4 regions of the Blastococcus sp. SYSU DS0510 genome follow, and region 3 is predicted to be linked to each of the others. Evidence: riboswitches for the same ligand, from Rfam matches in the RefSeq annotation. Region 3 holds a riboswitch; each other region holds the start of a gene.
The links. A riboswitch is a leader RNA that binds a small molecule or an ion and turns the genes downstream of it on or off. The one in region 3 is predicted to bind cyclic di-AMP.
Positions count from the first base shown of each region.

Region 1: it holds a riboswitch for cyclic di-AMP, as region 3 does, so the genes downstream of both, ACI79P_RS10360 (NlpC/P60 family protein) here and ACI79P_RS20845 (hypothetical protein) in region 3, are expected to answer to the same signal.
Region 2: it holds a riboswitch for cyclic di-AMP, as region 3 does, so the genes downstream of both, ACI79P_RS13765 (C40 family peptidase) here and ACI79P_RS20845 (hypothetical protein) in region 3, are expected to answer to the same signal.
Region 4: it holds a riboswitch for cyclic di-AMP, as region 3 does, so the genes downstream of both, ACI79P_RS15205 (LysM peptidoglycan-binding domain-containing protein) here and ACI79P_RS20845 (hypothetical protein) in region 3, are expected to answer to the same signal.

Region 1 is NZ_JBJHAC010000010.1:119,381-126,514, forward strand. It holds gene ACI79P_RS10345 (AMP-dependent synthetase/ligase) at 1-520, shown strand, start outside; gene ACI79P_RS10350 (glycosyltransferase family 4 protein) at 584-1,705, opposite strand; gene ACI79P_RS10355 (M48 family metallopeptidase) at 1,702-2,967, opposite strand; gene ACI79P_RS10360 (NlpC/P60 family protein) at 3,048-3,995, opposite strand; cyclic di-AMP (ydaO/yuaA leader) riboswitch at 4,141-4,288, opposite strand; gene ACI79P_RS10365 (hypothetical protein) at 4,504-4,824, opposite strand; gene ACI79P_RS10370 (D-alanyl-D-alanine carboxypeptidase family protein) at 4,906-6,651, opposite strand; gene ACI79P_RS10375 (DEDD exonuclease domain-containing protein) at 6,863-7,134, shown strand, end outside.
Region 2 is NZ_JBJHAC010000015.1:86,124-93,257, forward strand. It holds gene ACI79P_RS13755 (carboxyl transferase domain-containing protein) at 1-2,321, opposite strand, end outside; gene ACI79P_RS13760 (helix-turn-helix domain-containing protein) at 2,703-3,356, shown strand; cyclic di-AMP (ydaO/yuaA leader) riboswitch at 3,644-3,801, shown strand; gene ACI79P_RS13765 (C40 family peptidase) at 3,817-4,341, shown strand; gene ACI79P_RS13770 (hemerythrin domain-containing protein) at 4,402-4,884, opposite strand; gene ACI79P_RS13775 (Rieske 2Fe-2S domain-containing protein) at 4,881-5,819, opposite strand; gene ACI79P_RS13780 (SMP-30/gluconolactonase/LRE family protein) at 5,930-6,829, shown strand; gene ACI79P_RS13785 (ScyD/ScyE family protein) at 6,906-7,134, opposite strand, start outside.
Region 3 is NZ_JBJHAC010000037.1:15,141-22,274, forward strand. It holds gene ACI79P_RS20825 (glycoside hydrolase family 13 protein) at 1-825, opposite strand, end outside; gene ACI79P_RS20830 (saccharopine dehydrogenase family protein) at 995-2,224, shown strand; gene ACI79P_RS20835 (DNA-directed RNA polymerase subunit alpha C-terminal domain-containing protein) at 2,295-2,876, shown strand; gene ACI79P_RS20840 (bifunctional 3'-5' exonuclease/DNA polymerase) at 2,926-4,500, shown strand; cyclic di-AMP (ydaO/yuaA leader) riboswitch at 4,663-4,789, shown strand; gene ACI79P_RS20845 (hypothetical protein) at 5,060-5,944, shown strand; gene ACI79P_RS20850 (protein kinase domain-containing protein) at 6,193-7,134, shown strand, end outside.
Region 4 is NZ_JBJHAC010000018.1:52,188-59,321, reverse strand. It holds gene ACI79P_RS15220 (PIG-L deacetylase family protein) at 1-252, shown strand, start outside; gene ACI79P_RS15215 (DUF222 domain-containing protein) at 309-1,928, opposite strand; RNA gene rnpB (RNase P RNA component class A) at 2,278-2,679, shown strand; cyclic di-AMP (ydaO/yuaA leader) riboswitch at 2,909-3,047, shown strand; gene ACI79P_RS15205 (LysM peptidoglycan-binding domain-containing protein) at 3,112-3,984, shown strand; gene ACI79P_RS15200 (class I SAM-dependent methyltransferase) at 4,088-4,792, opposite strand; gene ACI79P_RS15195 (prepilin peptidase) at 4,915-5,571, shown strand; gene ACI79P_RS15190 (Flp family type IVb pilin) at 5,749-5,982, shown strand; gene ACI79P_RS15185 (TadE/TadG family type IV pilus assembly protein) at 6,078-6,488, shown strand; gene ACI79P_RS15180 (pilus assembly protein TadG-related protein) at 6,476-7,134, shown strand, end outside.

The sequences.
Region 1 (7,134 bases), on a different contig from region 3:
CGAGGACGCCACCCGGGAGGCCATCGACCCCGACGGCTGGTTCCGCACCGGCGACCTCGGCGAGATCGACGACCAGGGCTTCGTCCGGATCACCGGCCGCAAGAAGGAGATCCTGGTGACCGCGGGCGGCAAGAACGTCGCGCCCGCCGTGCTCGAGGACCGGCTGCGGGCGCACCGCCTGGTGAGCCAGTGCATCGTCGTGGGCGACCAGCGGCCGTACATCGCCGCCCTGGTGACGCTCGACGAGGAGGCCCTGCCGCAGTGGCTGGAGTCCAAGGGCAAGGACACCGGCCTCACGGCCGCGCAGCTGCGTGAGGACCCCGACGTGCTCGCCGAGCTCGAGGCCGCGGTGGCGGAGGCCAACAAGGCCGTCTCCCAGGCCGAGGCGATCAAGAGGTTCACGGTGCTGGCGACCGACTTCACCGAGGACAACGGGATGCTCACGCCCAGCCTCAAGCTCAAGCGGAACGTCGTCATGAAGGAGTTCGGCTCGGAGGTCGAGGCGCTCTACTCCCGGTAAGGCCCTCTCGCCCCCCACCGTGCAGGCTCGCGGCGGGCCCCTGCGAGGGGGCCGCCGCGAGCGTCAGGGATCGAGGAGGTCGGCGAAGGTCGCGGCGATCGACGTCCACGACCAGCGCTGCTCGACCCAGGCGCGGCCGGCCGCGCCCATCGCGCGGGCCCGCGCCGGGTCGTCGAGCAGGCCCGACAGCGCCTCCGCCACCGCCCCGGGCGAGCGGGGGTCCACGACGTGCCCGGTGACGCCGTCCCGCACCGCCTCCGGCGCCCCGCCCGACGTGCCCGCCACGACCGGGCGCCCGCAGGCGGCGGCCTCGAGGAAGACCATGCCCAGGCCCTCGACGTCCAGCCCGCCGCGGCGGGTGCGGCAGGGCATGGCGAAGACGTCGCCGGCGGCGTAGTGCGCGGGCAGCTCCGCGTGGTCCACCGGGCCGGCGAGGACGACGGAGCCCTGCAGCCCGCGGGCCTCGATCGCGCGGCGGAGCTTCCCCTCGTCCGGCCCGCCGCCGACCAGCAGCAGCCGGGCCTCCGGGTGGCGGGCGAGCACCCGCGGCCACCCCGCGACGAGCACGTCCTGCCCCTTGCGGGCGACCAGCCGGGAGACGCAGACCACCACCGGCGCGTCCCCCAGGCCGTGCCGCTCGCGCACCGGCGTCCCGTCCACCTCAGGAGTGAACCGGGCGACGTCCACCCCCGGGGAGAGCTGGGCCAGCCGGGTCCGCCCCCCGAGCGGTGGCGCGAGCCGGTCCCGCGTGTACTCGCTGATGTAGGTGAGGACGTCGAGCCCGGCGGCGATCCGCTGCATCAGCTGCCGGCTCCCCGGCAGGGCGACCCACCCCGTCTCGTGGCCGTGCGTGGCGCCCACCAGGTGCCGGACCCCGGCGGCGCGGAGCGTGGGCGCGAGCAGCCCCAGCGGCGCAGCGGCGCCGAAGAAGGCGGTGTCGCAGCCGTAGCGCCTCACCAGGTCCACGGCGACGCGGGCCGTCGCCCGGGTCGGCAGCAGCATGCCGGTCGGGCGGCGCACCACCGGGTACGGCAGCCCCGCGTCGTGACCCGCCGAGCCCGGGGCGTCCGACGCGAGCACCACGAGGGAGTCCGGCGGTCGCCGCTCCAGCAACGCGGCGACGAAGGTCTGGATGCCGCCCTGCCGGGGCGGGAAGTCGTTGGTGACGACGAGCGTGCGGCTCACGAACCCTCCAGGCGGGCCCAGTCCTGGGCCATCGCGATCCGCTCCGCGGTGGTGGGGTGGCTGCCGAAGAACCAGTGCCAGGCCGCCGGAGGATCGGGGTCGCCGAGGTTGGTCGCGGCGAGCCGACGCTGCATGTCGATGAACGCCTCCGGGTCGCGGGTGAGCTCGAGGGCGTGCACGTCGGCGCGCTGCTCGATCTGGCGGGACACCAGGTTCTGCACCGGTGTGCCGAGCAGCCCGCCGACGGCGACGAGGAACAGCAGCAGCGGCACGACCCGCGGGTCACCGGGCCGCTCGACCCCAGCCCGGCGGAGCAGCGGTGCCCAGGACAGCAGCCAGCCGAGCAGCGCGGTCGCCGCGCCCGCACCCAGCGCCCCCATGAGCGTGCCGGTCAGGACGTCGTCGGCCGCGACGTGCCCCAGTTCGTGGGCGACGATCGACTCGATCTCCGCGTCGGGCAGCTCCCCGAGGAGCGTGTCGTAGACCACGATGCGCCGGGTGGAGCCGAAGCCGGAGACGTAGGCGTTGAGCGCCGTCGTCCGCCGGGACGCGTCGGAGACCAGCACGTCCTGCACCGGGGTGCCGTTCTGCTCCGCGAGCGCCAGCAGGTCGCTGCGCAGCTCCCCCGCCGGCAGGGGATCGAAGGTGTTGAACGCCGGCTCGATGACCACCGGGTACAGGAACGAGCCGGCGACCACCAGGCCGGAGACGGCCGCCCCCGCCCACGCCCACCACGTGCGCGGCGCCCGGCGGACCAGCCAGAGGAACGCCAGCACCACGACCACGGTCAACGCCACGCTGATCGCCAGGGAGACCGCGACGTCGCGCAGCCAGAGCCACCACCCGCGGGTGGAGAGCCCGTAGCGGGTGCGCACCGACTCGGCGTAGGCCGAGAGCGGCAGGGTGGCCAGGCGTCCCAGCAGGAGCAGGACCGGCACCCCTACCAGCACCTGGACGAACCACCGGTCGCCCACCCGCGCCGCGACGGCCTGCATCAGGCGGGCGCCCAGCGGGGTCAGGCCGAGCACCGCCGACACCCCCAGGCTCAGCAGCAGGGAGACCAGCGACGCCGGCCGCAGCGCGGCCGCGAACGCCTCGGCGCGCTCGATCCGGGCCGGGTCGAGGCCGGCGGTCGGGTCGGGCTCGGTGTAGCCGCCGGGCGGTTCCGGCAGGACGGTCCACGGGGTGCGGACGGCGATCACGACGACGACGGCGATCCCGAGGAGGGCCGCGGCCACCAGGGCGGCCCGGCGAACGCTCACCCGGCCGATCCTAGTGAGCCGACGCCGTCGTCCTCGCCTCCGGACGGGCCGGCCGCCGGACCACAGAGGGCCGGTGGCGGTCAGCCGGCGATGCGACGGGCTCCGTTGTAGTTGCCCATCGAATCCAGGCTCGCCACCTTCACCGGCTGGCCGGAGGTCGAGGCGTGCACCATCTGGCCGTTGCCGACGTACATGCCGACGTGGCTGACCGGGCTGTAGAAGAACACCAGGTCACCGGGCTGCAGCTCGCTGCGCGAGACGGGCTTGCCCATCTGGCTCTGCGACCGGCTCGAGTGCGGGAGCGTCACGCCCGCCGCGGCGTAGGCGTAGGAGGTCAGGCCGGAGCAGTCGAAGGCGTCGGGGCCGCCGGCGCCCCAGACGTACGGGTCGCCGATCTGGGCCAGCGCCGCGTTCACCGCGGCCTGGGCCGCCGAGCTCGGCGCGACGACGCCGCTGGGCGCCGGGAGGCCGGCCCCGCCGTGCGCCTGCGCCACCTGCTCCCGCTGCGGCGCGGTGAGCTCCTCGTAGCGGCGCTGGTACTCGGCGATCTTCGCCTCCAGCTCCTCCTGCCGGGCGGCGATCTCCTCCACCGTCCGCTGGGCGTCCGCGGCGGCCTTCTCGGCTGCCTCGCGGGACTCCTCGGCGTCCTCGGCGGCCTGCGACACCTCGGTGAGCACGTCGTTGGTGTGCCCGGCGATGGCGTCGAGGGTGCCCAGCTGGTCGACGAGCTGGTCGGCCGAATCGCTGGTCAGCAGGACGTCCAGCGGCGACATGCCGCTGCCGGTGTAGGCGCTGCGGGCCAGCCGGCGGATGTGCCCGTCGAGGGAACCGAGCCGGGCCTCCGCCTCGGCGGTGGCCTCGCTCGCGGCCTCCGCGTCGCGCTGGTGGCCGGCGAGGACGACCTTGGCCTCGTTGAGCTCCTCGGAGACGACCTCGAGCTCGTGGCTGGCCCGGGCCACCTGGGCGGCGACCGCGTCGGCCGTGCCGGGGACGGCCGACGCCGTGCCCGGGAGGATGGTGACGGTCATGGCCGCGACGGCGGTGACCAGCAATCCGGAGCGGAGGGGCCCGGAGCGACGGGCGTGGGAGGAGCTGCACCGGTCGGCGGTGCCGAGCTGTTCGGGGGCGTGCGTCAGCAGTGCGTGAGGGGTCGCCACGTGCGGCGGCTCTCCGTTCTTCCTCTGCAACCGCCGACCGAGTTAGCTGACGGGTTCGGGCTGGGAAGACTGGCCCTATCCCCCGCGCACCGGCGGGCCGGCTGCGGGGGAACTCACCCCAGAACTGCGGTGGGTCCCCGGTACACCTCCGGCGCCGGTGGTGCGCGCCGTGCGGTGATTAGGCGGTGTCCGGTCGAGGCCATCCATCGACGGATGACGACCACCCGGCCGAACGGCGTGAACCCTAACGATCGTGATACCTGCGTGACAAATGATCACTGGAGGAACCGGCGTGAGGGAGAACCCCAGGTCAGGGGCGCGCCTCCCCGCCGGAGGCTCCGCTGCGGGGTAGAAGCCCCGGTCGGCGCGGTCCGGGACGTCAGCCCGTGCGCCGTCCGCGGGACCGTTCGCCGTCGTGACCGCCGGACCCGTTCGGGTGACGCAGCGGGGGCACCAGGCCGCCCTCGGCGAGCGCCCGCACGGCCCGGCGCTCGACCTCGTCGAACTCCACCACCACCCCCGGCGGCGGGACGACGACGTCCTCGGCGGCCACGGCGGGACCACCACGGGCCCGCCCGGTCATGGGCACGACCACCGGGTCGACCCCCTGCCAACCCGGCGGGGCGCCGAGCAGCACGGTGACGACGCAGTCGGCGCAGCCGGTCCCGCGGGCGGTGCAGGTGTCGCAGTCGATGAGCATCGCTTCTTCTCCTCCGTGAGTCGCTGCGCACGCTAGGAGGGGTCACCGACATTTCCGGCCGCGCGACCGGGAACGGGTGCATCAGGTGCCGGCGTACTCCCAGTGCCAGGGCTCCTCGCGCCCGTTCCCCTGGTCGGCCCAGGTCGGGTGCAGGTAGCCGAACCGGCCGGCGTTGGCCTCCATCCACGCGTACTGCGGCGTCCCGAAGGACTGCACGCCACCGCACAGGTCGACCGCCAGGCCCCAGCCGTGGTTGCTCGTGCCCGGCACGGCGGCCAGCGCCGGCTTCTCCCCGTACAGCCGCACCTGTGACGCATAGGTGCGGTACGAGTCGGTGATGCACAGCGGGCGGCCGAAGGCGGTCTCGTAGGCCGCGGCCATGGCCCGGTAGGCCGCGGCCGCGTCGCACCTCAGCGAGTGCCCGCCCACCCCCAGGGGGCACATCGCGCTCGGCGGGATCAGGCCGTTCGGGTAGCCGCCCCAGGCCCGGCCGCCGTCGTAGCTGGGCGGGTAGACGGTGTTCCCGCACTCGCTCCGCAACGCCCCCGCGGCCGGCTCCGGGACGGCGACGCGGGCCCGCTGGCCGAGGACCGGGCGGCCGATCCCCAGCACCTGGTCGCCCGGCAGCGTCCGCACGACGACGGCGCCGGCCCGGGCGTCCGCGGTGAGCATGGTCCGCGTGTCGAGGGCGATGCCCACGTGCCCCAGCCCGCCCTCCGGCGAGCCCAGGAAGACCAGGTCGCCGGGGAGCACGTCGGCGGGGTCCACCGGCACGGTGCGCGCGAACAGATCGCCCTGCGTCGCCGGCAGGGACAGCCCGGTCCGGCCGTAGGCCACCTGCACGAGGGCGCCGCAGTCCCAGGAGTCGGGCCCCGCCGTCCCGGGTGCGTACGGCTGCCCGAGCGCCTCCATCGCCCCGCCGACCGCCGTCAGCGTCTCCATCGGGAGGACGAGCATCGAGGTCGGGCGACCGGGCAGCTGGGCGACCCCGCGCTGGGCGCCGCCCCCGCTCGCAGCCACCGGCACCAGCCGGTCGGGCAGGGCCTGCTGGGGGTCCTGCAACGCGGCGGCGGGCACCTCCGCCAGCCCGGCCGCGCGGAGCTGGTCGACGTAGGCCTGCCAGCTGGCCGCCGTCTGCTCGTTGACCGTCGTCTGCTCCCGCTGCAGCGCCGCGAGCTGGCCGTCGACGACGGCGAGCACGTCGCCGAGCTCCGCGGTGACCGCCTCGGCGGCCGCCTCCAGCTCGGCCACCCGCGCCGCCACCTCGTCGGCCCGCACCTGGGCCCGGTCGAGGGCGGCCTGGGCGTGCTCCCGCCGGTCGAGCGCGCTGCGCCGGTGGCTCTCGGCGACGCCGATGACCTGGGCCGCGTGGGCGTCGACCACCTCGAGGAAGCCCATGCCGGACAGGACCTCTCCGGGGTCCCCGCCGTTGAGGAGGAGGGTGAGGGCGGTGACGGAGCCGCCGTCCCGGTAGACGGCGGCGGCGTAACCGGCCACCTCGCGCTGGTGCCCGGCCAGCACGCCCTGGGCGTCGTCGAGCACCGCCTTCGCCTCGTCCACCGACCGCTGCGCCTCCGCGAGCGCCTCGCGCGCCGCGACGACCTCCGCCTGGCGGGCCCGCAGGTCGTCCTGCACCTCCGCGGCCCGCCGCTGCAGGTGGTCGAGGTCGCGGCTCTCCAGAACGCCCGACGTGCCGCCCGGCTGGTCGCTCGGCGCGGCGGCGACCGGCGCACCCGGCAGCAGCACGAGGGCGCACGCGGCCAGCGTCGCGAGCGCCACCCGCCGCCGGACCGGGCCGGGCGGGCGCGACCAGGAGCGCGCGGGCATCGCCGACCACCTCCGCGGGACGGGCCGGTCGCGCGGGGCGACGGGCGCTGGCAGTGCATGGTGACCCGTCCGGGCCGCGGAACGCCAGGTGATCGGCGGGGTGAGCACCCCCGGCCCCCTGGTCGGGCGGCCGCCGACCCCCCGCCCTTGGGGGGGGCGGGCCCGGCGCGCGTCCCCCGGAGTGTCAGCACCCCGACCTAGCGTCCGCCCCGTGCCACCCTCTCCCGCGCCGCCGCGCTACCAGCAGGTCTCGATCGAGGAGGTCGGGACGCCGCTGGCCCAGGTGACGTTCGTCGTGGTGGACCTGGAGACGACGGGCGGCTCCCCCAAGGACAGCGCCATCACCGAGATCGGGGCGGTGCGCATCCGCGGCGGGCAGGTGCTCGGCGAGTTCCAGACCCTCGTGGACCCCGGCCACGAGATCCCGCCCTACATCAGCGTGCTGACCGGCATCACCTCGACGATGGTCGCCACGGCCCCGCG
Region 2 (7,134 bases), on a different contig from region 3:
CGGATGTCGACGACCCCGTTGGCGTGCTGGACGTCGATCGGCCCGATCTCCTCGGGGGCGACGACGCCGAGGCCGCCGCCCTCGATCATCGCCGGGCCGCCCATGCCGATGTTCGCGTCCTCGGTGGCGATGACGACGTCGCAGGTGCCCAGCAGCGCGGCGTTGCCGGCGAAGCAGCGGCCGCTGGCGATGCCGACGGTGGGCACGAGGCCCGAGAGCCGGCCGAAGAGGGTGAAGGCGGCGGTGTCGAGCGCGGAGACGACCGGGTGGTCGACGTCGCCGGGCCGCCCGCCGCCGCCCTCGGCGAAGAGGACGACCGGCAGCCGCCGCTTCTCGGCGAGCTCGAACAGCCGGTCCTTCTTGAGGTGGCCGCGCATGCCCTGGGTGCCGGCGAGGACGGTGTAGTCGTAGGAGACGACGACGGCCGGGTGCCCGCCGATGTCGGCCAGCCCGCCGACGACGCCGTCGGCCGGGGTCTTCTCCTGGAGCTCCGCGCGGCTGCGGCGGCGCTCCTGGGCGGCGAAGACCAGCGGCCCGTACTCCAGGAAGCTGCCCTCGTCGACGAGGTCGGCGAGGTTCTCCCGCGCCGTGCGCCGGCCCTGCGCGTGCCGCTTCGCGACCGCCTCGGCGCGGTGCTCGTCGAGCCCCTGCTCGTGGCGGCGGCGGACCTCGGCGAGGTCGGGGCGGTCGGCCTCCAGGTCGATCGCGGCGGCGTCGGCCGCGGCGTCCCCGTCGGCGTGCTCCACCTCGGCGAGGAGCTGGCCCTGCCGGACGGTGTCGCCCATCCGCACGGCGACGCGCCGCACCGTGCCGCCGGCCGGCAGCGCGACGACGTGCTCCATCTTCATCGCCTCGAGGACGACGACCGCTCCCCCGGGGTCCACCGCGTCGCCGGGGCCCGCCGCCACGGCGACCACCGTGCCGGGGACCGGTGCGCGCAGTCCTCCACCGGCCTCCGGCGCGGGCGCCGCACCCCCCACGAACTCGGCGAGGTGGTCCTCGACGAACGTCGTGGTGGCGGTGCCGACCTCCGGGTGCGCGAGCAGGGCACGGAGGAAGGCGGTGCTGGTCGGCACGCCGTCGACCCGCACCTCGCCGAGCGCTCGGCTCAGGTGGCGCAGGGCGTCCGCGAGGGAGCCGGTGCGCTCGTGCACGACCACCTTGGCCAGCAGCGGGTCGTAGCGGGGGCTCTGCTCGGCGCCGGGTCGCGCGGCGGTGTCGACGCGCACCCCCGGGCCCCCGGGCAGCGCGAGGGCGGTGATCGTGCCGGCGGCGGGGACGGCGCCGTCGGTGGTGACCGTCTCCGCGACGACGCGTGCCTGGACCGCGGTGCCGAGCGGCCGGGGCGCGCCGTCGGCGAGGCGGAGGTCCGCGAGGGTCGCGCCGGCGGCGACCCGCAGCTGCAGCCGCACGAGGTCCAGCCCCAGCGTCTCCTCGGTGACGGTGTGCTCGACCTGCAGCCGCGGGTTGCACTCGAGGAAGGTGAACCGGTCGGGGTCGTCGGCGGAGACGAGGTACTCCACCGTGGCCAGGCCGCGGAAGCCGTCGCCGACGATTCCGCGCGCCGCCGTGGCCAGCCGCGCGCGGACGGCGTCGGGCAGGCGCGGCGCGGGGGCGATCTCGACGACCTTCTGCCGGTTGCGCTGCAGGGAGCAGTCCCGGTCGCCGAGGGCGACGACGCCGCCCCGCCCGTCTCCCAGCAGCTGCACCTCGATGTGGCGGGCGCGCTCGAACAACTCCTCGGCCAGCAGGTCACCGTTGCCGAACGCGACCCGCGCCTCGCCCCGCACCGCCGCCACGGCTGCGGCGACGTCGTCACCCCGGCGCACCACCCGGGTGGCCCGCCCCCCTCCGCCGAACCGGGCCTTGAGCATGATCGCGCCGACCTCGTCGAGCAGGTCAGCGACCGCCGCCGCGTCCCCGTCGGCCGCGCGCAGGACGGGCACGCCGGCCTTCGCCGCCCGTGCGCGGGTGAGCGACTTGTCGCCCAGTACGGCCAGGTCCTCGGCGCTCGGCCCGACGACGGTGAGGCCGGCCTGCGCGCACGCACGGGTCAGGTCGGGGGTCTCGGAGAGGAAGCCGTAGCCGGGGTGGACGAGGTCGCAGCCGGTGGCGAGCGCGGCCTGCACGATCGCCGCGGCGTCGAGGTAGGCGGCCGGCCCGCTGCCGGGGAGGACGTGCGTCTCGTCGGCGGCGGCCAGGTGGGGGGCGTCGGGCTCGTCGGCGGCGGTGACGGCCACCGAGGTCAGCGCCTCGGCGGCGGCGGCGCGGGCGATGCGGACGGCGATCTCGCCGCGGTTGGCGATGAGCAGGCGGGCCACCCGGGGATGCTCGCACGCGCCCCGGACGGCGCCGTGGCCCCGGTCACCGCGGCCGGGCAGCTCCGCTGCTCAGCCCGCCACAGGTTCTCCGGAGACAGTCGCCCTCTGCCCCGCCGGAGTGGGCAGAGCGTGAGCACCCGACCGACACCTCCCCGGCACAGTCGCCTTCTGCCCCGCCGGAGTGGGCAGAGAGTGAGCGCGCCACCGAGATGTCCGGGGCACGGTCGCCCTCTGCCCCGCCGGAGTGGGCAGAGAGTGAGCGCCCGACCGACACCACCGGGGCACAGTCGCCCTCTGCCCCGCCGGTGTGGGCAGAGGGCGACTGTCCACAGATGGTCACCAGGGGTCGTGCCCCACCGCTCCGGTGGAGAGGCTCGGCCGGTGACAGACGACGGTGGGCCGGCGGAGTTCGACCTGTGCGGTCTGGTGCGGCGGATCCGCCGCCGGGCGGACCTGTCCCAGCGCGAACTGGCGGCGCGGTTGGGCGTCTCCAAATCGACCGTGGCGGCCGTGGAGTCCGGCGACCGTGGCATGGACGCCGGGATGCTGGCGGCCGCCGCGCGGCTCGCCGGCCTCCGGCTCGGCCTGCTCGACGCCGCGGGACGACCGGTCGCCGGCATGGCGGCGGGCACGGTCCGCGACAGGGTCGGCCGACGGTTCCCCGCCCATCTCGACACGATGCTGAGCGAGGAGCGCGCCTCGCGGTGGGAGCACCAGCCCCGGCGACCACGACCGACGTACACCTTCGACCGTCGAAGCCCCTGGGTGGACTCCGCCGACCGCGAGCGCGACCGCCCGGACGACCACCTCGTCCCCCGGCCCGGCGACTCCCCGGAGGAGCGCGCCGCCGCCCGTCGGGCGGCCGCCGCCCGACGGCGGCAGGAGGAGCTTCGGCGGCGATTCGAGTCGGGAGCCTTCCGGCACCTCGACGACGGCTGGTCGTGCGCGTGCCCACCGGCATGCGACGAGCTCGACGACAGGAGCGGCCGGCCGGTGCACGTCGAGGACTGCCCGTGCGGCTGCGACGTCGGCTGAGGAAGCGACTACGAGATCGGAGTGGACGAGCACGCAGAGTGCAGGAGCGCCGCCATCCGGAGAAGTACAGGGCCGAACACGCCCCGTCACGAGGAGCAGAGGCGGCCCGCCCGGGGCCGACGGATCTCCCGTGGTCGGCCCGCGAGTCGCGGTCCCGAGGCCCCCGCGCGAGCTCCGCTTCGCGACCCCGGCGCGTGGCGTGTGGCCGTTTTGTGACCTTTCCGTGACCGACCTAGCGTCGTCGCCGGTCCGGCCGGGCTCCCCCGTCACCACCCCCGGTGACACCCGGACGGACACCGCCGAACCGGGCTCCGGCGCACGCCGGAGCCCGGACCGGGGACCCACCGCAGTAGTGGGGTGAAGCGCCACCGGCCTGTCCGGGGCGCCGGGCGCGTTCCCCGCCCGAACCCGTCAGCTCACCCGGTAGGCGGTTGTCGGAGAACAGGAGAAACCGTCGTCCATGACGACCACTCGTACGACCACCACCCGTCGCTCGCTCCGCGGAGCGACGCTCGCGCTCCTCACCGGTGCGGGGATCGCCCTCACCCCGTTCACCGCCACCGCCTCCACCGGTGACGGCGGCGGCGGCACCGGCACCGGCACCGTCGTCACCACCACCGCCGTCGCCCCCAACCACGCCGCGCAGGTTGCCGTCGACACCGCGCTGGCGCAGCAGGGGAAGCCCTACATCTGGGGCGGCACCGGCCCGGGCGGCTACGACTGCTCCGGCCTCACCTGGTCGGCCTACCAGGCGGCGGGCATCGAGATCCCGCGGACCTCCCGCGCCCAGTCGACCGCCGGCTACTACGTGGACCGGGCCTCCCTGCAGCCCGGCGACCTGATCTTCTTCTACGACCCGGTCGGCCACGTCGGCATGTACATCGGCGACGGCCTGATGGTGCACTCCTCGACCTTCGGCAACCCGGTCGCGGTCGTGCCCGTCGACAGCATGTGGGGCTACAACACCGCGCGCCGCATCGTCTGAGTAGCGCCTGCGACGGCGGGTCCCCGGTCGTCCGCGCACGACCGGGAACCCGCCGCGCGGCTACACGTGGCGCAGGGTCGCGCGCTTCAGCCGGATGATCAGCCGCATCCCACCGGACTCGGCCAGCTCCTGCTTCCGCGCGCGCAGCTGCTCACCGAGCTCCTCGAGGCGCTCCTCCCCCAGCGCGTGCGACTGGGGGAACATCCGCTCCTCCTCCTCCATCGTGTGGTGGCGCACCGTCTTCTCCAGCATGCGCACCTCGGTGGTGAACTGCGGGTCGGTGACGTCCATGCGCATGACGGTGGCGACCTGGTCGTCGATCTGCCGGTGCTCGGCGTGCGCGAGGGCCAGCAACGGGGAGACGTCGGGGACGGCGGGGTAGAAGAGCTCGTCCTCGATCTGGGCGTGGATCTCGATCTCGCGCAGGAACTCGTCCCGGAGCTCCTCCCGGCGGGCGGCCTGCGTCTCGGTCGTCTCCGCCAGCTCGCGCAGCAGCCCGCGCAGCACGTCGTGGTGCGCGATCAGGACCTCGTCGGCCTTCACCGGGACGCCTCCTCCACCGTGGTCACGGCCGTCGGGGTGCGCCAACGGGCCCGCCGCCGCACCTCCACCGCGCCGTCGCGGACGCGGGTGTCGTAGCAGGGCAGCGGCGCCGTGGACGGCCCCTGCGCCGGCTCCCCGGTGTCGAGGTCGAACCGCGACCCGTGCCACGGGCACACCAGCTCCTCCCGGTGCAGCCACCCCTCCCCCATCGGGCCGCCCAGGTGCGGGCAGCGCCCGCCCAGCGCGCGCACCTCGTCCTCGGTGCGGATCAGCACGACCGGCACCCCGTCGGCGTCGACGTCGAACGGCTCGCCGTCGGGGAGGTCGGCGAGCCGGGCCACCGGCGTGAACCTGCGGGGCGACCGGCCGGCCGCGGAGTGGTCGACACCCAGCCGGTGACGGTAGGAGAGCGCACCGCCCAGGTAGCCGCTGGCCAGGACGATCGCGTAGCCCGCGGCGGCAGTGACCCGGGCCCGCACCGCGCGCCCACGCCCCCGGTCCACGAACGACCACGTCTGCAGCGCGAGCGCGGTGCTGTTGAGTGCGGCGTGCACCAGCCCGACGCGGCGCGCCTCGTCGTGGGCGTGCTGCCAGTCGGTCATGCCGGTCGCGGCGGCGCCCACCGCGCCGGCGATCCCGAACCCGACCACCGTGCGCGCCGCCTGGCCGGTGCCCGGGCCGCCGCGGCCGGTGGCGTCGAGCCCGTCGAGCAGCGCGGCGGCACCCCAGGCGCCGATCGGCACGGTGACCAGGAACGGGTGCAGCGGATGGCCGAACCAGACGCCGTGCAGCAGGTCCTGCAGCGGGCGGGCGTAGCGGCCGGCCAGCAGGAAGGTCAGCGAGATCCCGTGCTCGACCTGGTAGCTCGGCGCGTCCAGCACCTCCATCCGCTCGACCCGGCTCACCGCCCGCTCGAGGAGGTTCCGGACGCTCACCGGTGCGCGTCTTCCGTGGCCATGCCCGGACCCGTGCCCAGCCCGCCGCGGCGGAAAACGGGAGGTGGCGGGCTCGTGCGCCCGCCCGGATGGTCGTAGCGTCCGGCGGCATGGCTGATCGAGCGTTCCGGACGGTGCTGGAGGGCGGCTCCTTCTTCGAGGGTCCGCGGTGGCACGACGGGCAGTGGTGGGCGTCGGACTTCTACCGGCACACGGTGAGCCGGGTGACGCCGGGGAGCCCGGAGACCGTCGTCCTCGAAGTGGAGAACCAGCCCTCGGGGCTGGGCTGGCTGCCCGACGGCTCGCTGCTCGTGGTCTCGATGAAGGACCAGCGGCTGCTGCGGGTCGCCGACGGCCAGGTGTCCACGCACGCGGACCTCTCGGGGGTCTGCGGCGGCTACCTCAACGACATGGTGGTCGACGGCGCCGGCCGGGCGTACGTCGGCGACTTCGGCTTCGACCTGATGGGCGGCGGCGCGCCGGCGGCGGCGTCGCTCAAGCGGGTCGACCCCGACGGCACGGTGACCGTCGTCGCGGAGGGGTTGCGCTTCCCGAACGGCTCGGTCATCACCCCCGACGGCGGGACGCTGATCGTCGGCGAGACCTGGGGCAACCGCTTCTCGGCCTTCGACGTCGCCGCCGACGGCTCGCTGGGCCCGCGGCGCACGTGGGCCGAGTTCGGCCCGGAGCCGGTGGGCGGCTCGGTCGAGGAGCTGATGGGCCAGGTCGTCGTGGGACCGGACGGCTGCACGCTGGACGCCGAGGGGCACGTCTGGGTGGCCGACGGCTTCGGCTCGCGGGTGCTGCGGGTCGCGCCGGGCGGGCAGGTGGTCGACGAGGTCGCCGCCCCGGACGGCCTGGGCACCTACGCCTGCGCGCTCGGTGGCGAGGACGGCCGGACGCTGCTGCTGTGCTGCGCCCCCGACTTCTACGAGCACACCCGCGCACCGGCGCGGGAGGCGGTGCTGGTGTCGACGGAGGTCACCGTCCGGCACGCCGGCTTCCCCTGATCCCACCCCGGCAGGCGGAAAGGGCGGCCGGGGAGCCCGCGGGCACCCCGACCGCCCTCGCGGTCCTACCGACGGATCAGGGGGTCGCCGCCGTGAAGGCGCCCTGGCCGACCCGCTGGATCTCACCGGCCGACGGGATGCCGAGGAAACCCGCGATGCTCCACGCCGAGGCGTACAGGTGCCCGCCCTCGATCTCCAGGCCGGTCGGCATGGTGACCTGCGCGGTGGCGCGGTCGCCGTCCCGCTCGATCCGGGTGAGCTCGCCGACCGTCGACGGGTCGAGGTCCGCCGGCGGCGGACCCTCG
Region 3 (7,134 bases):
GACGAGCATCGTGTCGGGGTACTCGTCGCAGATCGACCGCCAGCGCCGCCAGACGTCGTGCACCTCGGGCTGGTTCCAGGTCATCGCCTGCTCGGGGCCGTGCCCGAACAGGGTGGGGGAGTAGGCCCCCGGGTTGTCGCGCAGGCCGGCGTCCTTGAACAGGCCGTAGGCGACGTCGACGCGGAAGCCGCTGACGCCGCGGTCGAGCCAGAAGCGCAGGGTCCGCTCGAAGTCCGCGGCGACGGCCGGGTCGCGCCAGTTGAGGTCGGGCTGCTCGGGGGCGAACAGGTGCAGGTACCAGCGGCCGTCGGGGGTGCGCGACCACGCCGGCCCGCCGAAGAGCGACTGCCAGTTGTTCGGCGGCTCTTCCGACGGCGGCGCGAAGTGGTAGCGCGACGCCTCGGGGCACCCCGGGTCGGCCAGCGCGGCCTGGAACCAGGGGTGCCGGTCCGAGGTGTGGTTGGGAACGACGTCCAGCACCACCCGCAGGCCCAGTGCGCGGGCCTCGGCGACGAGCGCCTCCAGGTCGGCGACGTCGCCGTACTCCGGGTCGACGGCGCGGTAGTCCACGATGTCGTAGCCGCCGTCGGCTCCCCCGGAGGGGTAGTGCGGGTTGATCCACACCGCGTCGACGCCCAGCCACGACAGGTAGGGCAGCCGGGACCGCAGCCCGGCGAGATCCCCGATGCCGTCGCCGTTGCCGTCGGCGAACGAGCGCAGGTAGACCTGGTAGACCACCGCCGACCGCCACCACGGGGACGTCGACGACCGTTCCGCGACCTGCCGACGGGTCGCGGTCCGCACCGATGCGAGCCGCACTGCCATGCGCCCTCCATCGGCACCCTCCCGGGCTCCTGACGCACGGAGGGGGTCGGAGTGACCCGTGTTCCGGCTCGTGACCTCCCCGAGACGTGCCCGCGCGCCGCCGGCATCGCGGCCGGCGGTGGCGCCGGCCGGCGGGACAGCCGGTCCCGCGGCAGGTCAGGATGGCCGCATGGCAGAAGACGCACGGACCTACGACCTCGTCGTCTACGGGGCCACCGGCTTCGTCGGCCGGCTGCTGGCGGGCTACCTCGCCGACCACGCCCCGCCCGAGACCCGGATCGCGCTGGCCGGCCGGTCCCGGGAGCGGCTCGAGGAGGTCCGTCGGGCGCTGCCCTCCGGCGGTCGGAACTGGACCCTGGTCGAGGCCGACTCCACCGACCCCGCCTCGCTCGACGCCCTCGCGGCCGCGACCCGCGTGCTGGTGACGACCGTGGGCCCGTACGCCCGGTACGGGCTGCCGGTCGTGGAGGCCTGCGCCCGGGCCGGCACCCACTACGCCGACCTCACCGGCGAGGTGCTCTTCGTCCGGGACGCGATCGACCGCTGCGACGCCGTCGCCAAGGAGACCGGCGCGCGGATCGTGCACGCGTGCGGCTACGACTCGATCCCCTCGGACCTCAGCGTGTTCCTGCTGGCCCGGCAGGCCGCGGCCGACGGCGCCGGCGGCCTGCGCGACGTGCAGCTGGTCGCCACCCTCCGGGGCGGGTTCAGCGGCGGGACGGTCGACTCGATGCGCGCGCAGGTGGAGGCGCTGCAGGCCGACCCGGCCCGGCGCCGGGTGGTCGGCGACCCCTTCGCGCTGAGCCCCGACCGGGCGGCCGAGCCCGACACCCGCCAGCCGCGGGACGCCGGCATGCCCACGCAGACCCCCGACGGCCGGTGGACGGCGCCGTTCGTGATGGCCCCCTTCAACACCCGCATCGTCCGGCGCAGCAACGCGCTGCAGGACTGGGCCTACGGGCGGGAGCTGCGGTACGGCGAGGTGATGGGCGTGGGGCGCGGCCCGGTGGGCGCGGTGACCGCCGCCGGGGTCACCGCCGGGCTGCTCGCCACCGTGTCGGCGATGAGCCTCTCGCCGACCCGCGCGCTGCTGGACCGGGTGCTGCCCGCGCCCGGCACCGGCCCCAGCGAGTCCGTCCGGGAGAAGGGCTGGTTCCGCATGGTCGTCGACGCCACCGCCGAGGACGGGCGCCGCTACCGGGCGACGGCCGCGGGCAGCGGTGACCCGGGGTACAAGGCCACCGCCGTCATGCTCGGGGAGAGCGCCCTCGCGCTCGCCCTGGACGGCGACCGGCTGCCCGACCGGGCGGGGTCGCTCACCCCGGCGACGGCGATGGGGGAGGTGCTGGTCGAGCGGCTGCGGGCTGCCGGGCACACCTACGAGGTGGTCGCGGTCTGAGAGTCCTCCCGTGGGCCCGGCCGACCGCCTCCGGAGCAGGCGTCGGGGGGCATGGCTAGGGTTGACCGACATGCCGACCAGCGCACCGGGACAGCCCGCGGGGACGATCCGGGACCTGGGCCTGCCCGCCCGGGCGGTCACCGCCCTCAGCCGCGCCGGGATCACCGAGGTCGAGGCGCTCGCGACCCTCAGCCGGCGGGAGCTCAGCGCCGTCGCGGGCCTCGGCCCCGGGCTGGTGGCCGCGATCCGGGCCGTCGTCCCCGAGCCGCCCGCCCGGCTGCGGGGCGCCGGCGACCGGCCCGGTGCGGCGGCGCGGGACGGCGAGGGACCGGTGGCGCCGGCCATCCCGTCGTTCGAGTCGCTGCGGGGGCCGCGGCGCCGGTCGGCGGTCGACCTCCTGCTGCCCGAGGCCCCGGAGCGGCGGGAGGCCCGGGAGCAACAGGCCGTTCCCTCCCCGCCCCCCGCGCCGCCCCGGCCCGTCGCCCCCGCCGGCCGCTCCACGCCGGGCGGGGCCGGGGACCCTCCCGCCGTCCGCCCGCCCGACTACGCCGACCTGCTCCGCCTGGGCGTGCACGTCGCCCGCGCGGTCCTGGTCCTCCCGGCGCGCTGCCTGCACCGGCTGCTCGGCCGGGGCGCCCCGCCGACCCCGTAGGCCCGGGGCGCGGGTGGAGCGGGTCCTGCTCCGGCGCAGTTGTGAGGCGGTGGAGGCCGTCGAGCTCGACGCAGACGGGGCGACCGGCGCGCGGCTGGACCGGGCGGCGCTGGCCGGGTACGTGCGTCGGCGCGAGACGGGCCCCGCGCCGGTCCGCTGGGTGTGGGACGACACCACCCGCTGGTACCCGGCGCTGCTCGCGGCCGGGGTCCGGGTGGAGCGCTGCAGCGACCTGCGGCTGGGCCACGCGATCCTGCGGCGGTCGCCGTTCGCCACCCAGGAGCTGCTGGCCGGGGAGGACACCCCGGGCTGGGACGCGCTGGCGCCCGGCCCGCCGCCGGAGTCGGCCCTGTTCCCGCTGGCCGACCCCGCCGACCTCCTCGACCCGCTGGCCGAGCACCGGCGCCAGCAGGCGACCGTGGCCGCCTCGCCGGAACGGGACCGGCTCGCCCTGCTGCTGGCCGCGGAGTCCTCCGGTGCGCTGGTCGCGGCCGAGCTCGCGCACACCGGGCTGCCGTGGCGCACCGACGTGCACGAGCGCCTGCTGACCGGCCTGCTCGGCCTGCGCCCGCCGGCCGGTGGTCGCCCGGCGGTCCTCGAGCGGCTGCTGGGCGAGGTCCGGAGGTCGTTCGGGGCGCCGGCGCTCAACCCCGACTCGCCCGGCGAGCTGCTGCGGGTCCTGCAGCACGCCGGGCTGCCGATCGCCGATACCCGGTCCTGGACGCTGGAGCAGCTGGACCACCCCGGCATCCCGGCCCTGCTGGAGTACCGGAAGCTGTCCCGGCTGCTCGCGGCCAACGGGTGGGCGTGGCTGGACACCTGGGTGCGCGACGGCCGGTTCCGCGCGGTCTTCGTCCCCGGCGGGGTGGTGACCGGGCGGTGGGCGTCCTCCGGGGGCGGGGCGCTCTCGGTGCCCACCGTCGTCCGGCCCGCGGCGGTCGCCGACCAGGGGTGGCGGTTCGTCGTCGCCGACGTCGCCCAGCTGGAGCCGCGGGTGCTGGCGGGGATGAGCGGGGACGGCGCCATGGCCCAGGCGGCGCGGGCCGCCGACCTCTACGCGGGGATGGTCGCCGCGGGCACCGTGGCCACCCGGGCCGACGCCAAGCTCGGCATCCTCGGCGCGATGTACGGCGGCACCCGGGGTGAGAGCGGGCGCATGATGCCCCGGCTGGCGCGCCGCTACCCCCGCGCCATCGGGCTGGTGGAGGACGCCGCCCGCGCCGGGGAGCGCGGCGAGGTGGTGCACACCCTGCTCGGCCGGGGGTCGCCGCGGCCCGGGGCGTGGCCGCACGAGGAAGGGGACCGGGCCCGGCGCGCCTGGGGCCGGTTCACCCGCAACTTCGTCGTCCAGGGCACGGGCGCGGAGTGGGCGCTGTGCTGGCTGGCCGACCTCCGCAACCGGCTGTGGCGGCTCGGGGACGGCGACACCGTCGGCGCGCGGCCGCACCTGGCGTTCTTCCTCCACGACGAGGTGGTGGTGCACACGCCCGAGCACCTGGCCGACGAGGTGGCCGAGGCGGTCCGCGCGGCGGCGGCGACCGCCGGGCGGCTGCTGTTCGGCGCCTTTCCCGTCGACTTCCCGCTCGACGTCGCCGTCGTGCGGTCCTGGGCGGACGCCGGCTGACGCGCGCCCGCGCTACACCACCGACCGGGCCGGCGGCCCACCGCGACACACGTCACGTCCTGGAAATCGGCGCCTGCGGATTGTCACGACTGCATAACGACGGTTACGGTGGCTGGGCCCGGCCGGTCGTTCTCTCCCCGCCAGGGGAGGTCCGCCGGGCGCCGCCGAGCCGTCCTCCGGGACGGGCCGGGGACCCACCGCAGCACTGGGGTGAATCGCGCGCCGACCACGTGACGGCGCGGGTAGGGCGACTTCCTGCGCCCGAATCCGTCAGCTAACCCGGTAGGCGGCACCACGGAAGAAACGGAGAGCCGCCCCGAATGGCGCGCCCCTGCACCGCCGCACGACCCCGCGCCCGCCGGCACCGCCGCCTCCGGGCCCGTCCGCGGATCTGATCGCACGCGCCGCCCGGCGCCCCGCCGGTCGCCCGCCGACCCGCACCGGCCTCCCCGCCGCTGCGTGCCGGCCCCGCGATCCGCGCCCGGGCCCGCTGTCCGCATCCTCCGCGGTCCGCCGTCACCGGCCGACCGCGCCCCACACCCCGGAGCACCCGAACACCATGGATCCCCGCACCACCACCGGCCGACGCGGCCCGCTCGCCCTTCGCCGCCCGCCGGCGTCCGTCCGCCGGCCGGCTCTCTACCTCGCCGTCGCGGTCGCCGGCGCCGTCCTGGTCAACGGCCTCGTCGGTACCGACCCGGCCGTCCAGGCCGAGGCCACCACCTCCGAGTCGGTCAGCGTCGCCCAGGAACTGGGCCTCTCCGCGCAGTCGGGCCCCGTCGACGTCACCGAGGACCTGGAGCCGCTGGAGGACCTGGCGGCCAGCCGCAGCACGCGCGAGGCCGACCAGGCCGCCGCGCAGCAGGCCCAGGCCGCCGCCGACCAGGCGGAGCTGGACCGGCAGAAGGCGGAGGCGGAGGCCGTGGCCCGCGCCGAGGCCGAGAAGAAGGCGGCCGAGGAGGCCGCGGCGGCGGAGGCCGCGGCGGCCGAGCAGGCCCACGAGCACGTCCCGGCGGCCCCGGCCAGCCCGACGCAGCAGGCGCGGGCGGCAGCCACCGCCGCCGCCTCGGTGGCGGCCTCCGCCGTCGCCCGCATCACCAACAGCTCCGGCAGCGTGCGCCCGCAGGTCCAGGCCGCGGCCGACGCCGTGGTCAGCAACGTGCCCGGCGCCGCGGGGATCACCCTGGGCGGCACCCGGCCCAGCGCCGCCGACCCGGGCGGGCACCCCTCGGGGCTGGCGCTGGACTACATGGTGATGTCGAACGCCGCCCTCGGGGACGCCATCGTCGAGTACCACCGCGCGCACTGGGCCGAGCTCGGCGTGGACTACCTGATCTGGGAGCAGCGGATGCTCTCCTCGCCGGGCGGCTCCTGGCAGGCCATGGAGGACCGCGGCAGCGGCACGGCGAACCACTTCGACCACGTGCACGTCAACTACAACTGAGCACTCCCGCAGCGGCTGCCAGCTGACCCGGCGGATCCCGGCCGGGTGCCTGCGTGCTGTCCCTCTCGGAGCGGATCCCGCGTGCCGGTAGGGCGGTCGGCCCGGCCGACCGCCGCTCGCAACCTCGTCGGGCGTGTCGTGGTTCAGGCCCCCTCGTGGTGGGCACCCATGAGAGGCGCACGGGCACGCGAGGACGCACGGGGTGGACCTCGCGAGCACCGACACGAGGAGATTCGGGAGATTCGGGAGTGACCACGGCCGGAACCAGCCGACGATGCCTGGACGGCCGCTACCAGCTCCACGAACTCATCGCCGTCGGTGGCATGGGCGAGGTCTGGCGGGGCAGTGACCAGCAGCTGCACCGGACGGTGGCGGTCAAGGTGCTCCGCAGCGAGTACGCCGACGACCCGGTCTTCGTCGCCCGCTTCCGCGCCGAAGCCCGCCACGCGGCCGGGTTGAGCCACCCGAACATCGCCGCCGTCCTCGACTACGGGGAGACGACGGCCCCGGACACCGGCGAGCACCTGGCCTACCTGGTGATGGAGCTGGTCGAGGGCACGTCGCTCTCGGCGCGGCTGGCCGAGGAGGGCTCGCTGGACACGCGGGCCACGCTGGCGCTGCTGCGGCAGGCGGCCGCGGGCCTGGCCGAGGCCCACCGCGCCGGCGTGGTGCACCGCGACGTGAAGCCGGCCAACATCCTGCTCGGCCCGGATGACACGGTGAAGCTCACCGACTTCGGCATCTCGTGGTCGGCGGGGAGCGCCCCGATCACCGGCACCGGACAGGTCGTGGGCACCGCCCAGTACATGTCGCCCGAACAGGCGCGGGGGGAGCACGTCAGCCCGGCCAGCGACGTCTACGCCCTCGGCCTGGTCGGCTACGAGTCCCTCACCGGGCACCCCGCCTTCGACGGCGACAACCCGGTCACCGTCGCGCTCAAGCAGGTGCAGGAGGCCCCCGAGCCCCTTCCGGCGGAGCTGCCGCCCGACGTCCGCGCCCTCATCGACGCCGCCCTGGTCAAGGACCCCGAGGAGCGCCCGCGCGACGGCGGGGCCTTCCTCGCCGCGATCGAGGAGACGATCCGGCGGCCGTCGGGCGAGGCCCCGACCCAGTCGGTGGTGGCGGCCCCGGTGCAGCGTGAGCGCCGGGCGGAGCGCGCGCGCAAGGCCGCCGCGAGGCGCCGGCCCGCC
Region 4 (7,134 bases), on a different contig from region 3:
TTCCCGGAGCTGACCGAGGAGCGGTGGTCGGGCGTCCAGTACATCGCGGTCAGCGAGCTGACCGACCCGCCGCACGAGGTCGACGTCAGCGACCAGGTGGAGAAGGCGGTCGCCTCGCTGGCCGAGCAGCGGCGGTACCTGGAGCTGCTGTCGGACGACCCCGTCGACGTGCAGGCTCGCCAGATCGTGGACATGTCCACGCTGACCGAGGACGGGCGTCGGCGGGTCGGCTTCCGGCTCTACTGGGGATAGGCGATGCCCGGCGGTCCGGCGCGAGGCAGGACCGCACGACACAGGGCCAGGTCGGGTCAAAAGGGTGGCGGGTCGTCGTCCGGTTCGAGCTCCTCGTCCGGCTCCGGGTCCGGGCCGGGGTCCGGGTCCGGTGGTGGTCCGGGTGGCTGGGTGAGGACGTGGTGGCCGGGTGGTCGGGTGGTGCGGGTGACCCCGCTCGGGGTGGTGACGGTGAGCACGCCGTCGTCGTCCAGGGTGTGGGTCCAGCCGGGGGCGAAGGTCTTGAGCCGGTGGTGGCGCCGGCACAGGCAGCACAGGTTGTGGCAGGTGGTCTGGCCGCCGTCGGCGTGGGGGAGGACGTGGTCCAGGTCGGCCCAGCCGGCGGGCACGGTGCAGCCGGGGTGGCGGCAGGTGCGGTCGCGGACCCGCAGGAACCGCTGCTGGGCGGCCGAGGGCCGGTAGCGGTCCACCGCCGGCGGCGGGCCCAGCAGCGGGCAGCCGCAGGCGGCGTCGGGGTGGTCGAGGTCGGTGGGGTGGTCGGGGCAGCCGTCTCGGGCAAGCCGGGCCAGCTCCGCCCGGCCGGTGACGGCCAGCAGCGCCCCGGTGGCGTCGGTGATGGCGATGTCCAGGCTGCCGCCCGGGGGTGCCTGGAGGGTGCAGGCGTCGAGCTGGGCGAGCAGTTCGCGCAGGTGCGTGGCGGTGATCGGCTCACCGTCGACCTCACCGACCGGCGCGGGCATCCCGGCCTGGGTGCCGGGTGCGGTGAAGGCGGCCGGCAGCGGGCTGCCGGTGGCCAGGAAGCCGGCCGGGGTGAGCGCGCCCAGCGGGGCGATCACGGTCAGCTGCGCGGTCACCGCCGGGGCGTCCTGCCAGGGGCGCAGCAGCAGATCGGCCAGGGCGCCGGCGCGCAGCATGCCGATCGGCCGCTCGTCCCCGGCCTCCTTCGCCGCCCGGGCGTGCGCGTCCACCGCCGCCCGGCAGGCCCGGGCGTCGGGATGCGGGAGCAGGGCGCGCAGCTCGCTCATCCCGTCCCCGACCGGGCGCACCGACACGTCCGCGCCGCGCCGACGGACCTCCCGCCGCCGGTCGGCCGCGGCGGCGTCGCGGGCCACCAGCTCCGCGCGCATGGCCTCGCGCAGCCGGCCCACCCCCAGCCCGGTGGCGCCGGGCAGCACCGCGACCTCCGCCGCGGCGATCACCGCCGGATCGGTGTCGACCCCGGTGGCGGCGACCTCCGCGGCGATCGCCCGGGCCCGGGGCCAGTCCAGCAGCCCCAGCCGCAGCCGGGCGAAGGTGGCCGGCAGCCGGGTGGTGAGCACCTCGGCGTGCTCCAGCAGCGTAACCGCCGCCGCCCGGCTGCAGTTCTGCACCGCCGCCAGCTCATCGGGCACGAACTCACTCACACCCGCCGGCCCCACCGTTCCGGCCCGCTCCCCGCCGGGCAGCGGATCGGCCGGGGCCGGGCGGGCCGCCGCCAGGTCCATCACCAGCTCCACCCGCAGCGCCGCCAGCCGCGCTTCGGCGGCCACGATCTGCCCCAGCAGATCCGCGACCTCCCCGGCGCTGCGACGGGCGGGCAGCCACGCCGACAGCGGCTCGTCGAACCGCCGCGGCTCCGGATCGGCGAGCTCCCACTCGGATGGGAACGGGTCCACCGGTGACACCGTCACCCCGACCGCGAACCCGACCACCGACATACCCGCAGGCTAGGCGGGGCGTACGACACTTCCGGCCCGACCAGGGCGAGCGCGAGGCGCGCCGCCGGGGGGCGCCCACCGCGGGCCGGCGACCGGTCAGGCGCCTACGACCGCGGCAGCGTGCGCGGCCACCGCGGCCACCGCGGTCAGGGCGCGTCCGCTCCGCTGGGCCGTCAGCGTCCGCGACGACTGAAACGGCTCAGCAGTCGCTTGAGCAGGTTGGCCTTGACCAGTCCTGAGATGAGTCCCATGACGTCCTCCTCCATCGGGTGGTGCGGGGATCGACGTCGTGTACCCGCGCGCTGCGGGATCCATGTGCCGGGCGCCCTACACTCCAGGGCACGACGGACGAGTCGGCCGGGCGGTCGCGTCGGCGGGGGAGACCCCGTCGCCGAGGAACGTCCGGGCTCCACAGGGCAGGGTGGTCGTTAACAGCGACCCGGGGTGACCCGCGGGACAGTGCCACAGAAAACAGACCGCCGGCGTTCGCGCCGGTAAGGGTGAAACGGTGGTGTAAGAGACCACCAGCACGCCGGGTGACCGGCGTGGCTCGGTAAACCCCACCCGGAGCTAGGTCAAGAAGGATCGGCGGTTCGCCGCCGCTCCGCGCAGGCGTTCGAGGGCGGCCCGCCCGAGCCTGCGGGTAGACCGCTGGAGCCTGCCGGCAACGGCAGGCCTAGATGGATGACCGCCCATCGGGAGGCCGCGAGGCGCCCGTGGACAGAACCCGGCGTACAGGCCGACTCGTCCGTCCCCCGCCCACCGGCGGCCGCCCGCCCCGGTCCGTCGGGGACGTCACCCGGACGGGTGAACGGAGGCGCTGCGCGCACGGTTGGTGACGCCCCGTGCGGCCGTGCGGAGGGTCCGCGAAAAGGACCGGTCCGACCTGTGGCGAGCCGATCCTGATACCTACCGTTCCCTCCGTCCGCCGATCGGCGGGCCCGGATGGCCGCCCGCCGAACCTGCCCACGGCCACCCCGGAGTCATAGACGCACGGGCAGGCGCGGGGGACCCACCGTTCGTGGCCCCTCCGGGACCTCGGGGTGAAGCCGCGCCATGCGCGGCCGGGCAGCTCTCGCCCGAACCCGACAGCTAACCCCGCAGGCGGCGAGAGGCTCACCACTCCATGCCCAACAGCCATCGCACCGTGGGGCGGCACCGTCGTCCCTCCCGCAACCGCGCCATGACCACCGTGGCGTACCCGGCCGTCGTCCTCGCCGCGGCCTCGGCCCTCACACTCGGGACCATGGGCTCCGCGGCCGCCCACCCCGGCGCGCACACGGTCAGCCCCGGCGACACCCTCAGCAAGCTCGCGGCCGAGCACGGCACCACCTGGCGCAGCATCTACGACGCCAACCGCGACACGATCGGCGGGAACCCCAACCTGCTCCGCGTCGGCCAGGTCCTCACCATCGGCGGCGGCGGCGCCGCGCCGGCAGCGGCGCCCGCTGTCGCGACGGGGTCGTACACCGTGGTCGCCGGCGACACGCTCGGCAAGATCGCGGCCCGCCACGGCACCACGTGGCAGGACCTGCACGCCCTGAACCTCGGCGTCATCGGCCCCGACGCGAACGTGCTGCGGGTCGGTCAGGTCCTCGCCCTCAGCGGCGGGGGACTGGCCCCCGAGCGCGCCAGCCGGGACGAGCGGCCCGCCCCGGCTCCGGCTCCCGCGCCGGCCCCGGCTCCGGCCCCCGCCCCGGCTCCGGCCTCCGCCCCGGCGGCGACGTCGGCGGCCTACGACCAGTGGGACGCGCACGTCCGCCCCGACGTCCAGGAGATCGCCGAGGTGCACGGCGTCGGGACGGTGCTCACCCGCCCCGGCCACAGCCCCACCGCGGGCCTCGCGGCCGACTTCATGGTCTACGCCGACTCGGCCAAGGGTGACGCCGTCGCCCAGTACGTGATCGACAACGCGGCCCGGCTCGGCGTGGAGTACGTGATCTGGGAGCAGCGGATCGCCGGTACGTGGACCGGCTGGGCCTGGCAGGGCATGGAGGACCGTGGCTCGCCCACGGCCAACCACATGGACCACCCGCACGTGACCTTCCTGCCGTAACCACCACACCGCACGACGACGAGCGCCCCCTGCCCGGATCCCGGGTGGGGGGCGCTCGTCCGTCGAGGTACTGTCGTACGCCGGTCAGCCCCGGCCGACCCGGTCAGACGGCGACGGCGGTGACGAAGGTGCAGATGCCCTCGCCCGACTCCGCCCGCGGCCGCAGCCCGATCGCCCACAGCAGCGCCGTCTCGATCCGGTGCGCCACCTTCCGCAGGCCCACGTACCAGGTCGACCCCCCGCTGGTGACGGTGATGTCGCCGAACCCCGCCGTCCGGATGTGCTCGACGAGCATCCAGTCGGGGAGGATCGAGATGTGGCCGGGCTGGTAGTAGTGCCCCGGCCCGAAGATGAACGGCGCGCCGCGCAGGAACATCTTGAGCCGCGAGTGCGGGTGGCCGACGTTGGGCGTGCTGACCAGCAGCTTGCCGCCGGGCTCCAGCAGCGCCCGGATGGAGCGCAGCACCTGCCGCGGGTTCTCGACGTGCTCCAGCGTCTCGACGCAGACCACCATGTCGAACGGGCCGCGGGTCGCCTCGGTCCACTGCGGGTCGTCGAGGTCGAGGCGGTGGATCCAGTCGTGCGGCGGGTCCAGGTCGGTGGGGACGACGTCGAAGCCCGCCTCTCGCAGCCGGCACGCCAGCGCACCGCAGCCGGCGCCCACCTCGAGGATCCGGCCGCCCTCGGGCAGCTGCTGCCGGACCAGTTCGAGCGCGTACTCGTGCACGCCGGGTGCGGCGTGCACGCCGTGCCCCTGGTAGGACCAGACCGCCGCTGTCCGCTGGGTGGTGCCCTCGTCCACTGTCACGTCCGGAGTGTGGCCCACCGGCCGGGAGTCCGCCCACCGTCCGGCGGCGCCGCCTGCCCGGTCCGCCCACCGCGCTGTGCCAGGGTGTGCGCCGTGATCGTCGAGACCCCCTCCGCCGGCCGGTGACCGCCGCGGCGGTCGCGGTGGCCGCGCTGCTGGGCGTGCTCACCGGCGCGGTGGCCGACCGGCTCGCCGCGACCTTCCCGTGGGACGGTGGGGAACCCCGTCCCCGGCGGGCGCTGCCGGTCCCGCTCACCGAGCTGCTGACGGGGGCGCTCTTCGCGCTCGTCGCCCTGCGGATCGGTGCGGACCGGGCGCTGCCGGCCTTCCTGGTCGTGGCCGGCGCAGGGGTCCTCCTCGCGCTGGTCGACCTGCGCCACCGGCTGCTGCCCAACCGGGTGACCGGGCCGGCGGCCGTCGCCACCGCGGGCCTGCTCCTCGTCGCCGCGGCGACGCAGGGCACCTGGGACCCGCTGCTGCGCGCCGGGCTGGCGGCCGCCGCCCTCTTCTGCGGCTTCCTGGTGATGGCGCTGATCTCGCCCGCCGGCCTCGGCATGGGCGACGTCAAGCTCGCCGCCCTGATCGGCCTGCCGCTGGGCTGGCTCGGCTGGGACGCGGTGCTCCTGGGCGCGGTCGCCGGCTTCGTGGTGCAGGCGGCGGTCGCCCTGCTCCTGCTCCTGACCCGGCGCGTCGGCCGGCGGACCGAGCTGCCGTTCGGGCCGGCGATGCTCGCCGGGGCCGCTATGGCCGTCGGGTGGAGCGGCGCCCTGCTCGGCTGATCCGCTCACGCAGCGTGATCCGACCCGCTCCCACGTCGCCCGTACGACGGGCCGGTGTCGCTGGAACGGGTGAATACCGCTCAAGCCCCGGCGTGTTCTGCACGACAACTCCCCCTAGCAGCCGCACAGGCCGGATCACCCGATCCTGCCGGACGGCCGACACCTCAGGGAGTGCACGTGATCAACGCCTACGCCACCATCGCCAGCTTCGTCGCGGTCGCCCAGGAGCGTCTCCGCCGGGACGAGAAGGGCGCCACCGCCGTCGAGTACGGCCTCATGGTCGGCCTCATCGCCGTCGCCATCATCGTCGCCGTGACCGCCCTCGGTGGCGGCCTGAGCGACCTTTTCTCCGACGTCGAGGGCCAGCTGCCGGCCGTCGGTGGCGGCGGCACGACGACCACCACCCCCTGACCGCTCGCTGCTGCGCGACGCCGTAGCGGTCCTGGCGCAGCGGCCCTCACCCCGAGGGCCGCTGCGCCGTCGTACGAGGAGAGGTGGTGGTGGGGATGAGCCGACGTCTGCAGGACCAGCGCGGTGCGACCGCGGTCGAGTTCGCCTTCATCGTGCCGCTGCTGCTCGTGCTGGTCATCGGCATCGCCGAGTTCGGCCACGCCTTCCAGGTGCAGGGCACGCTCTCGGCGGCCGCCCGCGAAGGGGTGCGCGCCATGGCCCTGCGCAACGACCCCGCCGACGCGCGGGCCGTCGTCCGCACCGCCGCCGCCTCGCTGAACCCGGCGGTCACCGACGACCAGATCGACATCGTGATCGTCGGCGGGACGGCGGAGACCTGCCCCACCACCGGCGCCGGCGACACCGCCGTCCGCCTCACCATCACCTACCCGAAGCCGTACCTGACCGGCTTCTTCGGCTCCGAGATCGAGCTCACCGGAACGGGGGTCATGCGATGCAACGGCTGACTTCGCGGCTCCGCCGCCGGCTGGCCGGCGAGCGCGGCGCCACCGCCGTCCTCTTCTCGCTGCTGCTCGTCCCGTTGCTCGGCTTCACGGCCATCGCCGTCGACATCGGCGCCCTCTACGCCGAGCGCGCCCGGCTCCAGGTCGCGGCCGACGCCGCCGCGATCGCCGTCGCGCAGGACTGCTCGCGCGGCAACTGCGGCGACATGCTGGCGACGGCCCAGCAGCTCATCACCTACAACGACCCGACGGGGACCGCGGCCCAGCCCGTGCTCAGCGGCGACCCGCTCAGCGTGACCGTCACCGGGTCCGCGCCCAAGGAGCACTGGTTCGCGCCGGTCATCGGCCACGACAGCACCCAGGTCGGGGCCACCGCGACCGTCGGCTGGGGTGCCCCGAGCCAGGGCACCGCCGTCCTCCCCCTCACCTTCTCCTGGTGCTCGTTCGAGGCGCAGACCGGCGGGGGGATCCCGTCGACGGAGACGCTGCAGACGATCATGTTCAGCAAGTCCGACGGTGTCGGCGGCTGCACCGGACCGTCGGGCAACTTCGTGCCCGGTGGCTTCGGGTGGGTCGTGCCCGACCAGGGCCGCTGCCACGCCACCTCCGCGATCGGGCAGCTGATGATGTCCGACACCGGCGTCGCGCT